Regions from separate parts of the Methylobacterium sp. Leaf87 genome, predicted to be linked through region 1. Evidence: predicted binding sites of a transcription regulator. Region 1 holds the regulator's gene; each other region holds the start of a gene.
What was found. Region 1 encodes PhoB, which activates phosphate uptake and scavenging genes when phosphate is short. Its sites were predicted from a motif close to TGTCATNNANCTGTCAT; they were not measured.
Positions count from the first base shown of each region.

Region 2: a site for PhoB is predicted at 2,098-2,114, ahead of ASF22_RS15645 (ceramide glucosyltransferase). Genes of this name have one in related genera too.
Region 3: a site for PhoB is predicted at 2,233-2,249, ahead of ASF22_RS00200 (UDP-2,3-diacylglucosamine diphosphatase). Genes of this name have one in related genera too.

Region 1 is NZ_LMMI01000023.1:156,404-161,067, forward strand. Features, by position in the region: gene pstB (phosphate ABC transporter ATP-binding protein PstB) at 1-814, shown strand, start outside; gene phoU (phosphate signaling complex protein PhoU) at 909-1,649, shown strand; gene phoB (phosphate regulon transcriptional regulator PhoB) at 1,750-2,451, shown strand; gene ASF22_RS13125 (GcrA family cell cycle regulator) at 2,518-3,159, opposite strand; gene ASF22_RS13130 (cell envelope integrity EipB family protein) at 3,560-4,435, shown strand.
Region 2 is NZ_LMMI01000034.1:179,189-183,852, forward strand. Features, by position in the region: gene ASF22_RS15630 (efflux RND transporter periplasmic adaptor subunit) at 1-445, opposite strand, end outside; gene ASF22_RS15635 (TetR/AcrR family transcriptional regulator) at 540-1,118, shown strand; gene ASF22_RS15640 (histone deacetylase) at 1,122-2,027, opposite strand; gene ASF22_RS15645 (ceramide glucosyltransferase) at 2,187-3,344, shown strand; gene ASF22_RS15650 (glutamine amidotransferase) at 3,383-4,084, shown strand; tRNA gene ASF22_RS15655 (tRNA-Leu) at 4,088-4,172, opposite strand; gene ASF22_RS15660 (YqaA family protein) at 4,319-4,664, shown strand, end outside.
Region 3 is NZ_LMMI01000001.1:37,836-42,499, forward strand. Features, by position in the region: gene ASF22_RS00190 (D-2-hydroxyacid dehydrogenase) at 1-257, opposite strand, end outside; gene ASF22_RS00195 (aminotransferase class V-fold PLP-dependent enzyme) at 348-1,556, opposite strand; gene ASF22_RS00200 (UDP-2,3-diacylglucosamine diphosphatase) at 2,298-3,122, shown strand; gene ASF22_RS00205 (glycosyltransferase family 1 protein) at 3,119-4,207, shown strand; gene ASF22_RS00210 (ribonuclease HII) at 4,265-4,664, shown strand, end outside.

The sequences.
Region 1 (4,664 bases):
CGCCGCCAACGGGATTACCTCCGCGCAGCTCACCGGCCGCCACAAGGCGGACGAGAGTTCCCCCGTCCGCATCGCCGTGAAGGATCTGAACTTCTACTACGGCACCTTCCACGGCCTGAAATCCGTGAACCTCAACTTCCACGACCGGCAGGTCACCGCACTCATCGGTCCGTCGGGCTGCGGGAAATCGACCCTGCTGCGCACCTTCAACCGCATCTACAGCCTCTACCCCGACCAGCGCGCCGAAGGGGAGATCCTGCTCGACGGCCAGAACGTCCTCGACGCCAGGGTCGACCTGAACGAGCTGCGCTCGCGCATCGGCATGGTGTTCCAGAAGCCGACGCCGTTCCCGATGTCGATCTACGACAACGTCGCCTTCGGCCTGCGCCTCTACGAGAAGCTGCCGAAAGCCGATCTCGACGTGCGCGTGGAGGAGTCCCTGCGCAAGGCCGCCCTGTGGGACGAGGTGAAGGACAAGCTCAAGCAGTCCGGCATGGGCCTCTCGGGCGGCCAGCAGCAGCGCCTGTGCATTGCCCGCACGGTGGCGCAGCGCCCCGAGGTGATCCTGTTCGACGAGCCGACCTCGGCCCTCGACCCGATCTCGACGGGCCGCATCGAAGAGCTCATCGAGCAGCTGCGGTCCGAATTCACCATCGTCATCGTCACGCACAACATGCAGCAGGCGGCGCGCATCTCGCAGTTCACGGCGTTCATGTATCTCGGCGAACTCGTCGAGTTCGGTCCGACCACGCGGATCTTCATGAACCCCGAGAAGCGCCAGACCCAGGACTACATCACCGGCCGCTTCGGCTGATTTCTTGGGAGAGGGGGCGGCTCCTCCGCCGCAGCCCGCCCCACCCCGCCCTGTGGCAGGTTTCCCCGAACGAGACCTGACCGAGGAGTGCGACATGCCCGACCACATCGTCAGTTCCTACGACACCGACCTCGAAGACCTGCGCCGGTCCATCTCCGAGATGGGCGGCATCGCCGAGAAGATGATGACGGAGGCGAGCGACGCCCTCGTGCGCCGCGACGTGCCCCTGGCCCAGGCGGTCATCGCCGCCGATCACCGCCTCGACACCCTGCAGCGCGAGATCGAGGAGCGCTCGATCCTGCTCATCGCCCGGCGCCAGCCCATGGCCATCGACCTGCGCGAGACCGTGTCGGCGATCCGGGTCTCGAACGACCTCGAGCGCATCGGCGATCTCGCCAAGAACGTCGCCAAGCGCGTGGTGGCGATCGCGGACCAGATCCAGCCGCAGAAGATCGTCATCGGCGTCCAGCACATGAGCGACCTGGTGCAGGAGCAGCTCAAGGACGTCCTCGACGCCTATGCCAGCCGCGACACCAAGGCGGCCCTCGACGTGTGGGAGCGCGACGACGCCATCGACGCCCTGTACAACTCGCTGTTTCGCGAGCTCCTGACCTACATGATGGAGGATCCGCGCAACATCTCGTTCTGTACGCACCTGCTGTTCGTCGCCAAGAACATCGAGCGTATCGGCGACCACACCACCAACATCGCCGAGACGATTCACTACCTCGTCACCGGCGCCAACAGCCTGGCGGAGAGCGATCGTCCCAAGAACGACGCCTCGAACTACGCCACGGTGGACATGCCGCCCCTCGGCCTAACCACGGGGGCCTGAGGGGAGCCCTCGTCGAGGGCGCGAAAGACCAAGGGTTCGAGCCCTGCCCGCCCCGCCATGGGTCGGGCAGGGTTCCGGGCCGCATGAGCGGGCGGTTGTGATGAGTACGCGGATCCTCATCGTCGAGGACGAGGAGGCCCTGACCCTCCTGTTGCGCTATAATCTCGAGGCCGAAGGGTTCGAGGTCGATTCCGCCGCGCGCGGCGACGAGGCCGACCTGCGGATGCAGGAGCAGGTGCCCGACCTCGTGCTGCTCGACTGGATGCTGCCCGGCCTGTCGGGGATCGAGCTGTGCCGCCGGATCCGGGCGCGCCGGGAGACCGAGCGCCTGCCGGTGATCATGCTGACGGCCCGGGGCGAGGAGGGCGACCGCATCCGTGGCCTCGGCACCGGGGCCGACGACTATATCGTCAAGCCGTTCTCCGTGCCGGAACTGCTCGCCCGCGTGCGCGCGCTCCTGCGCCGGGCCAAGCCGGCCCACGTGGCCAACCTGCTGGTGGCCGGCGACATCGAGCTCGACCGTCTCAGCCACCGCATCCGCCGCGAGGGCCGCGAGATCCATCTCGGTCCGACGGAGTTCAAGCTCCTCGAATTCCTCATGCGCAGTCCCGGGCGCGTGTTCTCGCGCGAGCAGCTGCTCGACGGCGTCTGGGGGCACGACGTCTACATCGACGAGCGTACCGTGGACGTGCACGTCGGGCGTTTGCGCAAGGCCCTGAACCGGCCCCGGCAGAGCGACCCGATCCGCACGGTCCGGGGCTCGGGCTACTCGTTCGACGAGATGTTCGCCGGCACCGAGTGACGCGCCGGCCGCAAGCGCGGAGCATGACCCGCTCGGATTCCCGGCGGCACGACGATCGCGATCGCCTCAGCGAAATCCGCCGACCCTGCGGTCGCGCTTGCGCTCGGCCGCCGGCTGGTAGGCGATCTGGGCGTGGTGGGTGCAGTAGGGCAGGCCGGTGATGGCGCGGTCGCCGCAATAGTGGAAATCGGGCGACGTCGGGTCCCCGAGGGGCCAGCGACACATGGATTCGCGCAGATCCATGATCGTGACCCTGCGCGAGGCCGCCAAGCCCACGGCCTCGATCCGGGCCACGGGCACCGGCGCGGCGCGCGTATCCGCGGGAGCGGGCTGCATCGCGACGACGGATCCGGCCTCGACCGCCGCGGTTCCGGACGGTTCGCTGTCCCGGCCCACGGTCCCGAGCATGGGGGCATCGATGCCGAGCCCTTGGATTTCGGTGTCCCGATGCCCGGTCTCGTGGTCCGCGGATTCCGGTTGTCCGGGCTCCTGGCCCGCGCCCTCGCGGGCCGGCTTCTTGCGGGGGAGGGTGTCGGGCCCTTTCGCCACGCGGCCGGACAGGCCGAGACGATGGACCTTGCCGATGACGGCGTTGCGGGTCACGCCACCGAGTTGCGTGGCGACCTGGCTCGCGCTCAGGCCGTCCTGCCACAGGCGACGCAGGAGATCGACGCGCTCGTCCGACCAGCTCGGAACCGTTTCGGTCATCGCCCCCTCCGACATCGTGCACCGATCACCGCATGTATCACGGGCGCGAAGGACCGGCGGCGGAGCTCCGCAGCGTAAGGTCCCGGGACCGGACAGGTGACGTTCGCCTCGGGCTCTCTTCGGCGACGGTCGAACCGTACAGGAGCGCCCGAGTCCGAGGCAAGAGCGGCCTTGACCGCGTCCGGGCGGGCGACGGGGTTTTCACCGTCAAAGCCAAGTTTGCAAAGCCAAGTTTGCAAACCCAGGTTTGCAAGGACGAGTTCGCAAAGCCGTGCCCGGCTCTCTCCGCCGCGAGGGACTCGCATTGCCGGTGGGTGACGGGCGGCCTATCTGACGGGCAGTCCATGCGTGCCGAACGGTGCGCCGGTCCGACCCCGCCAACCCCCCGGCAGGAGACTTCATGCGTCTGTCCCGCGCCACGGCCTGCCTCATCCTGTCCGCCAGCGGGGCGTCGGCCGCCGAGCCCGTGCCCCTCGCCAGCCACCGCGCGGTCTACGACCTGTCGCTCGCCCAGAGCGGCGGCACCCGGGCGGTGGAGAGCGCGCGCGGGCGCATCGTCATCGATTTCTCGGGCGACGCCTGCAAGGGCTACACGATGCAGACCCGGCAGGTGACGGTGCTGGAAAGCGGCGAGACCGGCAGCCGCATCTCGGACCTGCGCAACACCACCTTCGAGAGCGCCGACGGGCGCAGCTACCGCTTCAAGGTCAGCACTTTGCTCAACGGCACGCCCGGCCAATCCGTGGACGGCACCGCCGAGACGGTGGCCGATGCCCTCAAGGTTCGCCTGAAGGAGCCCAAGCGCGACGGGTTCCAGGCGAGCGGAGAGGTGCTGTTCCCGACGGTCCACATGCGCCGCCTCATCGCGGCGGCGCGCGAGGGCCGGACGACCCTCTCGGTGAAGGTCTACGACGGCACCGACGACGGCCGGAAGGTCTACGACACCCTGGCGGTGATCGGACGCCCGGCCACGACCGCTTCCGTCAAGGAAGGGGCGCCTCAGGAGGGAGCCGTGGGCGAGGTCGCCGCGAAGCCGAAAGCCGACCGCGACAAGCCCCTGCGCGAGGGGGAGATGGCGGGCATGACCCACTGGCCGGTGACCCTGAGCTACTTCACCGCCGGCGAAGGCGAGCGCACGCCGATCTACGTGCTGACCTTCGACCTCTACGAGAACGGCGTCAGCGGCAACCTGCGCCTCGATTACGGGGAATTCGCCGTGGCGGGCAATCTCAGCCGCCTCGACAAGCTCCCGGCCGCCACCGACTGCAAGTCCTAGAGCACTCTCCGTCGAAGTGGATGCCGGTTCGGCGCAAAAGAGCGCGGCAAAGCGAAGGCCTCGCGATGTGGCCCGACCCAACGCGGTCGGGCGCAGCGCGAGGGCATCGGCTCCCGGAGCGGCGTCGATCCGCCGGCAGGGCGGATGATGCGGCGGCGCCCCTCTCACCGCCACGGGAGTGGCCCGTCCACCGCTCCGATCGATCGGTCGAGCGGACCTGCCTCGAATG
Region 2 (4,664 bases), on a different contig from region 1:
GGCTTTCCTGGCGCTTGAAGCTGACCTTGGCCTGCGTCAGCAGGGCTTCGGCCGACGTCAGCGCCGCCTTCGCGTTGTCGAGGTTGGCCCGCTGCTCCTGCGGATCGAGGCGCGCCAGAACCTGATCGGCCCGGATGTGATCGCCGACCTCGACGAGGCGGCTGGCGATCTTGCCGGCGGTGCGGAACGAGACGTTGACCTGAGACTGCGCCTCGATGTCCCCGGTGAAGATGAGGTCCGAACTGATGGTGGTGCGCTGGGCCACCACCGTGCGAACCAGGGCGAGCTCTTGGCTCCTGTCGGTGCCGGCAATCCTGTCCGCGCCAGAACGAGCGCTCTCGTCGGCCGCCGCGGGGACGGGAACTGCGGCAAGGACGGCCACGGTCACGAAAAGGGCCGCGCCGAGGAGAGCCGGCCAGGATCGGATCGGTGAAAAATCGATCATCGCTTCCCGCTCGTCCCTCTCGCGACCCTATCGGTGGCGATCCTTATCGGCTATCTTACCGACCGTCCAGACGGTTTTTAGAAATAGGAACGTGATGACCAAACCGCGCACGCGGCGCGAAGACCGCCCGGCGATCATCCTCGATGCGGCCGAGCGCCTGATCCGCCGCGTGGGGACACGCACCCTGACCATCGATGCGGTGGCGGCGGAGGCCGGCCTGAGCAAGGGCGGCGTGCTGCATCATTACGGCTCGAAAGACGCGCTGATCCAGGCGCTGGCCGAGCGCAAGCTCGGGATGATCCGCGACAGCATCGCGGCCCACGAGGCGGCTCAGGGACCCGGTCCGGCCGCTCTCCCTCTGGCGCTCATCGCCCATGTCCGGCAGGTCTACGCCGACGAAGAGGGATTTCCCCGCGCCCTCCTGCTGGCATCGGCGGAGAATCCCGAGGCCTTCGCAGGCTTCAACACATTCCTGAAGGACCGCCTCGCCCAGATGGAAGACGTCGCCCGCTGCCCCGGCGCGGGTGCGGTGCTGACCTTCGCGACGCTCGGCCTGCTCCTGACGCGGACGCTCGGCTTCCACACCATCGAGGGTGCGGATCTGGCTCGATTGTTCGACGCCATGGAGCGATTCGCGCGGGATCTTCCCAAAGGCGACCCGGACCGGGCGTGACGCTCAGGCGGCCTGCGCCGCCATGGCCTCGAACACACCGGCATGGCGGGCCGCGAGGGCATCGATATCGGTTGCGTAGCCGCCGCCGATCACCGCCACGAGGGGAATGTTGCGGGATCGCGCCGCCGCGACGACCAAGCGGTCCCGAGCGGACAGCCCCGCATCCGTGAGGGCGAGGCGACCGAGACGATCGTCGCGGTGGGGATCGACGCCGGCGTTGTAGAAGACGAGATCCGGAGCGAGCGCATCGAGGAGGGGGCCGACATGGGCTCCTAGAGCGGCGAGGTATGCCGCGTCCTCGAGCCCGTCGGGCAGGCCGACATCGCGGTCGCCTGCGATCTTGCGGGCCGGGTAGTTCCTCTCGGCGTGGAGCGAGAACGTGAACAGGTCCGGCGTGCCCGACAGGCAATCGGCGGTGCCATCGCCCTGGTGCACGTCGCAATCGATCACCACGGCGCGGGCGATGGTGCCCTCCCGGTGAAGGGTACGGGCCGCGATGGCGACATCGTTGAAGATGCAGAACCCGGCCCCGCCGCTGCGGCGGGCATGGTGACTCCCCCCGGCGGCGCTTCCCGCGAGGCCATGCGCCAGGGCGAGTCGCGCCGCCAGCAGGGTCCCGGCGACGGAGGCCCGCGAACGCGCGACCACGCTCGCTTCCACGGGCAGCCCGATCTCCCGCGCGACGGCGCGCGGGACGTCGTGGGCGAAGACGGATTCGACGTAGGCCCGGTCGTGCACCCCGGCGATGAGATCCACATCCGCCGGCTCGGGACGCACGAATCCCCCCGGCGCGAGGCCCCGCGCCTGGAGGATCTCGGACAGGCGGCGGTACTTGCCCATGGGGAAGCGGTGCCCGTCCGGCAGGCTCGCCTGATAGTCCGGGTGATAGACGATGGGCGGGACCGTCACGCCCCCGCGGCCTCCGCTCCGTGGACCATCCCCCGCATTCCCGCCCCCACGCCGCCCATCCCGCAGACCTTGTCATACGACTGAAGCCGAGGGGCTGTTAGGGCCGTTCGGACGACCGGGGCGCGGCACGATGTCGGCCTCGGCGCGGGAGACCCGGACATGATGGACGCCTGGACCGGAACGGACCTTGCCCTGATCTTGTGTCTCGCCCTGACGCTGATCAACCTCGCCAGCCTCGGGCTGGCGGGTCTGCGTCTCGGGGGACGGCGCGGCGCCTCGATCTTCCCCACGAAAGCGCCGATCTCCCTGGTGCGCCCGGTCTGCGGCCTCGAGGCCTTCAGCGAGGAGATGCTCACCCGGGGCTTTCGCCTCGAGCATCCTGACTACGAACTCATCTTCTGCGTGGCCGACCGGGCCGACCCCATCGTGCCCCTGCTCCACCGCCTGATGGCCGCTCACCCGGAGATTCCGTCGCGCCTCATCGTCGGCGACGAGCGGATCAGCGACAATCCGAAGCTCAACAATTGCGTCCGCGGCTGGGAGGCGGCGCGTCACGACTGGGTGGTGTTGGCCGATTCCAACGTCCTGATGCCACCGGATTATCTCCAGCGGCTCCAGTCGGCATGGCGTCACGACACCGGCCTCGTCTGCTCGACGCCCATCGGGGCCCGGCCGGACGGCTTCTGCGCCGAGATCGAATGCGCGTTCCTCAACACCCTCCAGGCCCGCTGGCAATATGCCGGCGAGGCCGTGGGCCTCGGCTTCGCCCAGGGCAAGAGCATGCTGTGGCACAAGCCGTTCCTGGAAGCCCGCGGCGGCATCCGCGCCCTCGCGGCCGAGATCGCCGAGGACGCGGCGGCGACGAAGCTCGTGCGGGCGGCCGGCGCCCGGGTCCATCTCGTGGCGAGCCCGTTCGAGCAGCCCCTGGGGCGGCGAACGCCCGCCGAAGTCTGGGCGCGCCAGTTGCGCTGGGCGCGCCTGCGCCGCGTCACCTTTCCGGCGTTCTTCGCACCCGAGATCGGCACCGGTCCGGTCCTGCCCTTCGGCATCGCCCTCCTGTCGGTTCCATCGACGACCCTCGCGGGTTGGCTGTGCGCTCTGGCCACCCTCTGGTACAGCGCGGAGTACGGCCTCGCGGTTCGAGCTGGATGGTATCGTGGGCCGCGCCTTCTCCTCGCCTTCCTCGTCCGCGACGCCGTCTTCCCGGTGATCTGGATCGGCGCCTGGATGCGGGGCGCGGTTCTCTGGCGCGGCAACCCCATGGATATCCGACCGAAGGCACCGGCCCGCCTGAGCACCCGGGTGACGGCGGCCTGAGCTTCCGGTGCGGCCGGCGCCCTGGTAAGCCGCCCGTCATGAAGATCGGCATCCTCGAGACCGGCGATCCGCCCGAGCGCCTGAGTGACCGCTACCCGTCCTACGGGCGGATGGTGGCCGATCTCGTCGGGCCCGGCCATGCCTATACGCACTATGCCGTCGCGCGTGGGACCCTTCCGGCGGGCCCCTCGGAGCAGGACGCCTACCTCATCACCGGGTCCCCGGCGGGCGTCTGCGAACCGCTGCCCTGGATCGCCGCCCTCATCGGGTTCCTGCGCACGGTGCCGCCCGAAACGCCGCTGGTGGGCATCTGCTTCGGTCATCAGGTCATGGCCGCCGCCTTCGGCGGGCGGGTGGCGAAATCGCCCAAGGGCTGGGGCATCGGCCTGCACACCTACCGGGTCCGGGCTCGTGCCGCTTGGATGGACGACGTCACCGAAATCGCCGTCCCGGCGATCCATCAGGATCAGGTTCTGGAGCCGCCGCCCGGCACCCTGACCCTCGCGGGCAGCAGCTTCACGCCGTACGGCATCCTCAATTACCGCGACCGGCGCGCAATCTCGTTCCAGGTCCACCCGGAATTCGCGTCCGACTACGCCCTGGCCCTCGTCGCCGGCCACAGCCCTGCGGTACCGCACGAGCCGGCGGTGCACGCAGCAGCCCTCGCCTCGCTGGCGCGAGCCAACGACGGACCACGCCTCGGCGGCTGGATCAGGCGATTTCTGGAGACCGGAGCGTGACGATGGTGCGGGCGGTCGGAATCGAACCGACACTCCTTGCGGAACCGGATTTTGAGTCCGGCGCGTCTACCAATTCCACCACGCCCGCGATGAACGCCTCATGGCACACCTTCGTGATTCGAGCCAGTGGCGATTTTCCACGGCCGCGTGCTCGCCACGCCCTTTGGCCTATGCTCAAAGGGCAGTGCTTTTCCACCCCATCCATTCGGATTCCGCCAAGCCCATGATCCGTCCATGATCCGCCGCCTGTACGAATGGATCCTCGCGCTCGCGGGCAAGCCGTCGGCGCCGTGGGCGCTGGGCGCGGTGTCGTTCGCCGAGAGCTCGTTCTTCCCGGTACCGCCCGACGTGATGATGGTGCCCATGGCGGTGAGCCGGCCCGACCGGGTGTGGTTCTACGCCCTCATCACCACTCTGACCTCGGTGGCCGGCGGCGTGCTCGGCTACGCCATCGGCGCCCTGCTGTTCGATTCCGTCGGCCAATGGGTGTTCCGGGTCTATGGCCTTTCCGAGAAGGCCGCGACGTTCCAGGCGTCCTACGCCGAGTACGGCCATTGGGTGATCCTGCTGAAGGGGCTGA
Region 3 (4,664 bases), on a different contig from region 1:
TCCTTGGCGACCGCCTTGTCGACCACGTCGGTGCCAGTGGCGGCGACGGCGATGAGCTTCAGGTCGGGCAGCTGCTTCAGCACGTCGGCGCGCATCGGCACCTTGTTGATGAGGGCGATCTCGGCCCCCTTCAGGCGCTCGACGATCTCCTCGGGCGTCCAGGTCGACTCGTACTCGACGTAATCGTGCGGAAAATTGAATTCCCGAACCTTGGCGTCGAGGGACTCGCGGTCGAGGAACACGATCTTCTTCGTCATGGAAGCCCTCAGGTCGCTCCGGCCGAACCGCCGGCGGCAGCGTGGTCGATGGGGTCGCCGGGGCGAAGGATCGCCCCGGCGATTGTCGGATCAGGCCTTGGCCAGGGGGTTCTCGCGCAGGTAGCTCGACGCGGCGGCGACACCGGACCCGGGCGTGACCTTCACGCCGTGGTCGAGCATGGCCATCTCGGCACCCGCGATGGCGCCGAGCAGCGACAGCTCGTTGAGGTCGCCGACGTGACCGATGCGGAACACCTTGCCGGCGAGCTTGTTCAGGCCGGCGCCAAGCGCGAGGTTGTAGCGGACATAGGCGTGCTTGATGATCGCCGCGCCGTCGATCCCCTCGGGCACCACGATGGTGGTGACCGTGTCGGAGTTCCACTTGGGCTCCTTGGCGCAGGTCTTCAGGCCCCAGGCCGCGACGGCCTGGCGGGTCGCCTCGCCGAGCACGTGATGACGGTGGTAGACGTTCTCGAGGCCTTCCTCGTTGAGGCAGGCCAGGGCCTCGCGCAGGCCGTAGAGCAGCGGCAGCGACGGGGTGTAGGGGAAGTAGCCGGCCGGGTTCTGCTTCTGGTGGTCGGCCCAGTCGAAGTAGACGTGGGCGAGGCGGTCGTTCTTGCCGGCCGAGGCTTCGGCCGCCTTGAGGGCCTTCTCGCTGACGCAGATCACGCCGAGGCCGGCGGGCAGCATCAGGCCCTTCTGGGAGCCGGCGATGGCGCAGTCGACGCCCCACTCGTCCATCTTGTAGGGGAGCGAGCCGACCGACGACACGCCGTCGACGAACAGCAGGGCCGGGTGGCCGGCCGCGTCGATGGCCTTGCGCACGGCGCCGATATCCGAGGTCACGCCCGTGGCGGTCTCGTTATGGACGACCATGACGGCCTTGATCTCGTGGTTCTTGTCGGCGCGCAGGGCCTCGCCGATCTTCTCCGGGTCCGCGCCCGTGCCCCACTCCTCGTCCTGCACGATGACGTCGAGGCCGAGGCGCTCGGCCATGTCGACCCAGAGCAGGCTGAACTGGCCGAAGCGCGCGGTCAGCACCTTGTCGCCGCGCGACAGGGTGTTGGTGAGCGCCGATTCCCAGATGCCGGTGCCGGAGGCCGGGAACAGGAAGATGGTGCCCTTGGTCGAGCCGAACACCGCCTTGGTGTCCTCGAACAGGGGCTTGGTCAGGGCGGGGAAGTCCACCGAGCGATGGTCCTCGGACTGCACCACCATCGACCGCAGGACGCGATCGGGGATGTTCGTCGGGCCAGGAACGAAGAGGTGGTTGCGACCCGGCCGTTTCGTTGCCGCCATGATGATGTCTCCGGTTCTCAAAGAAGTGCGCGCGATCCGTGCGACACACTTGGTTCAGTGACGGAAGATCTGCCCGTTTGGGCCGCCCTTCCGGGTGGATCGATGACGAGAGGCCGGCCCGGTTCAGGCAGCCGTCTCGGGTGGGCAGGCTCCTACGCGCTCGCGGACCCGCCGGAAACCCGGTCGGGCCCACTTACCCTCAGGCGATACTTGCCCTCAGGTAATGCTTACCCTCAGGCAGCCGACCCCGGAGGAGCCGGCCTCATGACGGAGACCCCCGATCCCGTCGGGAGCGAGGCACCGTGCTGTCGATGGGCTGCGGGCGTTCGAGACCTGCGCCGCGATGCGCGGACGCATCGAAACGCGCGGACAGCCGTGAAACGGGTCCGACGATCTCAAGCCGTTCTCCAGGCCGGGGCGCGCTCGCGAAACCGCGCTTCCCCAGGCCGTGCAGGCGCCATCCTGCCCCGTATTTCGCTGCCCTTCTTCACCTCTCGGGGCTCCGGACACACGATGTCTCGCGCGGTCCGGTGGGGCATCTTGCGGCGACTATGCCTGCCTTCACGCAGGAAGGAAAACCCGAAAAACTTCGCGAAACGTCAAATAATTTTATAGTCCAGAAAGGCTTGCGATGCGGTGCCGCACGGCAGGGCGCCCCTCCCCCGGGGCCGGCCGGCGTCATCAAAGTGATACGGGAATCCGGTTTGGCTCGGTCCGATGCAGAGTTGCTCGGAGACCACCATGGGCGAAGATCCGGAGACGACCATCCGCGTCCGAACCCTGTTCCTGTCGGACATGCACCTCGGCACCAAGGGTTGCCAGGCGGCCCTGCTGCTCGAGTTCCTGCGCGACTACGATGCCGACGAGATCTACCTCGTCGGCGATATCGTCGACGGCTGGCAGCTCAAGTCCGGCTGGTACTGGCCTCAGAGTCACAACGACGTGGTTCAGAAGCTCCTGCGCAAGGTCCGCAAGGGCTCGAACCTCATCTACGTTCCGGGCAACCACGATGAATTCCTGCGCGACTACATCGGCATGACCTTTGGGGGCATCGAGGTCGCCGACCAGCGCCTCCACGTGGCGGCCGACGGCAAGCGCTACCTCGTGATCCACGGCGACCAGTTCGACATGGTGGTGCGCCACGCCCGGTGGCTGGCGTATCTCGGCGATGGTGCCTACACGGCGGCGCTGTTCGTCAACACCCACCTCAACACCCTGCGCCGCCGCCTCGGGCTGGCCTACTGGTCGCTCTCGGCCTGGGCCAAGCTGCGGGTGAAGAACGCCGTCAACTTCATCGGCAAGTTCGAGGAGTTGCTCAGCGCCGAGGCCCGGCGCATCGGCGCCGACGGGGTGATCTGCGGTCACATCCACCACGCCGCCAACCGCACCATCGGCGGGCTCACCTACCTCAACACTGGGGATTGGGTGGAATCCTGCACCGCCATCGTCGAGCATTACGACGGCACCATGGAGGTGCTGCATTATCCGAGCCTGGTGCGGGCCCGGGAGGCCCGTGACGCCGAGTTCGCCGGGCCGCGGCCCGACGGCGCCCGGGCCGTCGCGTGAGGCTCCTCATCGCAACGGATGCCTGGCACCCGCAGGTCAACGGCGTCGTGCGCTCCCTCGAGCACATGGCGGCGGCGGGCGCGAGCCTCGGCATCGACACGGTGTTTCTCACCCACGCTGACTTCGTCTCCGTACCCCTCCCGGGCTACCCGGAGATCCGCCTGTCCTGTGCCACCCGCGCGGCGGTGGCGCGCCGCTGGGACGGTCTGCGGCCGACCCATGTCCATATCGCCACGGAGGGCACCGTCGGCTACGCCACCCGGCGCTACTGCCTCGGCCATCGCCGTCCGTTCACCACGAGCTACCACACCCGGTTTCCCGAATACCTCGCGGCCCGCGCCCCCGTGCCGGAATCGTGGAGCTACGCTTGGCTGCGCCGGTTCCACGGCGCCGCCAGCGGCACCATGGTGAGCACACCCTCCCTCGAACGCGATCTCGCCGCCCGCGGCTTCACCAACCTCATGCGCTGGACCCGGGGCGTCGACACCGACCTGTTCCGGCCCGACGCAGGGGCGCCCGATCCCCTCGCGGGCCTGCCCCGGCCGATCTTCCTGTTCGTCGGGCGCCTCGCGGTGGAGAAGAACATCGCCGCCTTCCTGTCCCTCGACCTGCCCGGCTCGAAGGTGGTGGTGGGCGACGGACCGGACCGGGCGCGCCTCGCCGCGCTCGCCCCCGACGCGCACTTCCTCGGCACCCGCACGGGCGCGGCCCTGGCGGCGGTCTACGCCGCCGCCGACGTGTTCGTGTTCCCGAGTCTCACCGACACCTTCGGCATCGTGCTCCTGGAAGCCCTGGCCTGCGGCGTGCCCGTCGCGGCCTACCCGGTCACCGGCCCCCTCGACGTCATTGGGGGTACGGATGCGGGCGTCCTCGACCCCGACCTGCGCAAGGCGGCGCTTGCCGCCCTGACCATCCCGCGCGACCGATGCCGGGCGCAGGCCCTGCGCTACACCTGGGCCGAGAGCGCACGGCAATTCTACGCCAACATCGCCGCCGCCCACGGCACGGCAGGCCCGCAGGCGCGCCACGGCACACCGAGCAGGACCATCGGTTTAGGCACAGGAACCGACGCACCGGCGTGGTGACTCGGGCGGGCCGGACTGGCAGGGTCCCGCCCCATTCCCGACACCGTGTTCACCCCGATGCTCCCCTTCGACGCTGCCCTCGCGAAAGACTATCCGGCGGTGATCGGCTGCGACGAGGTCGGACGCGGCGCCCTGTGCGGACCCGTGGTCGTGGCGGCGGTGTGGTTCGACCCGCACGCGTTCCCGGGCGAGATCCTGGCGGCGCTGGACGATTCGAAGCGCCTGAAGCGGGCCGAGCGCGAGCGCCTCACCCCCCTGATCCGTGCCCATGCGCGCGTGGCCCTGGCCGCCGGGTCGCGGGCGCTCGTCGACCGCATCAACGTGCGGGGCGCCACCCTCGATGCCATGGCGCGGGCGGTCCATCGCCTCGGACTCGACGCCCCGGTGCTGGTCGACGGCCGCGACGCGATCCCGGACGTCGAACGATGCCGTCCGGTGGTCGGCGGGGACCGCCTCG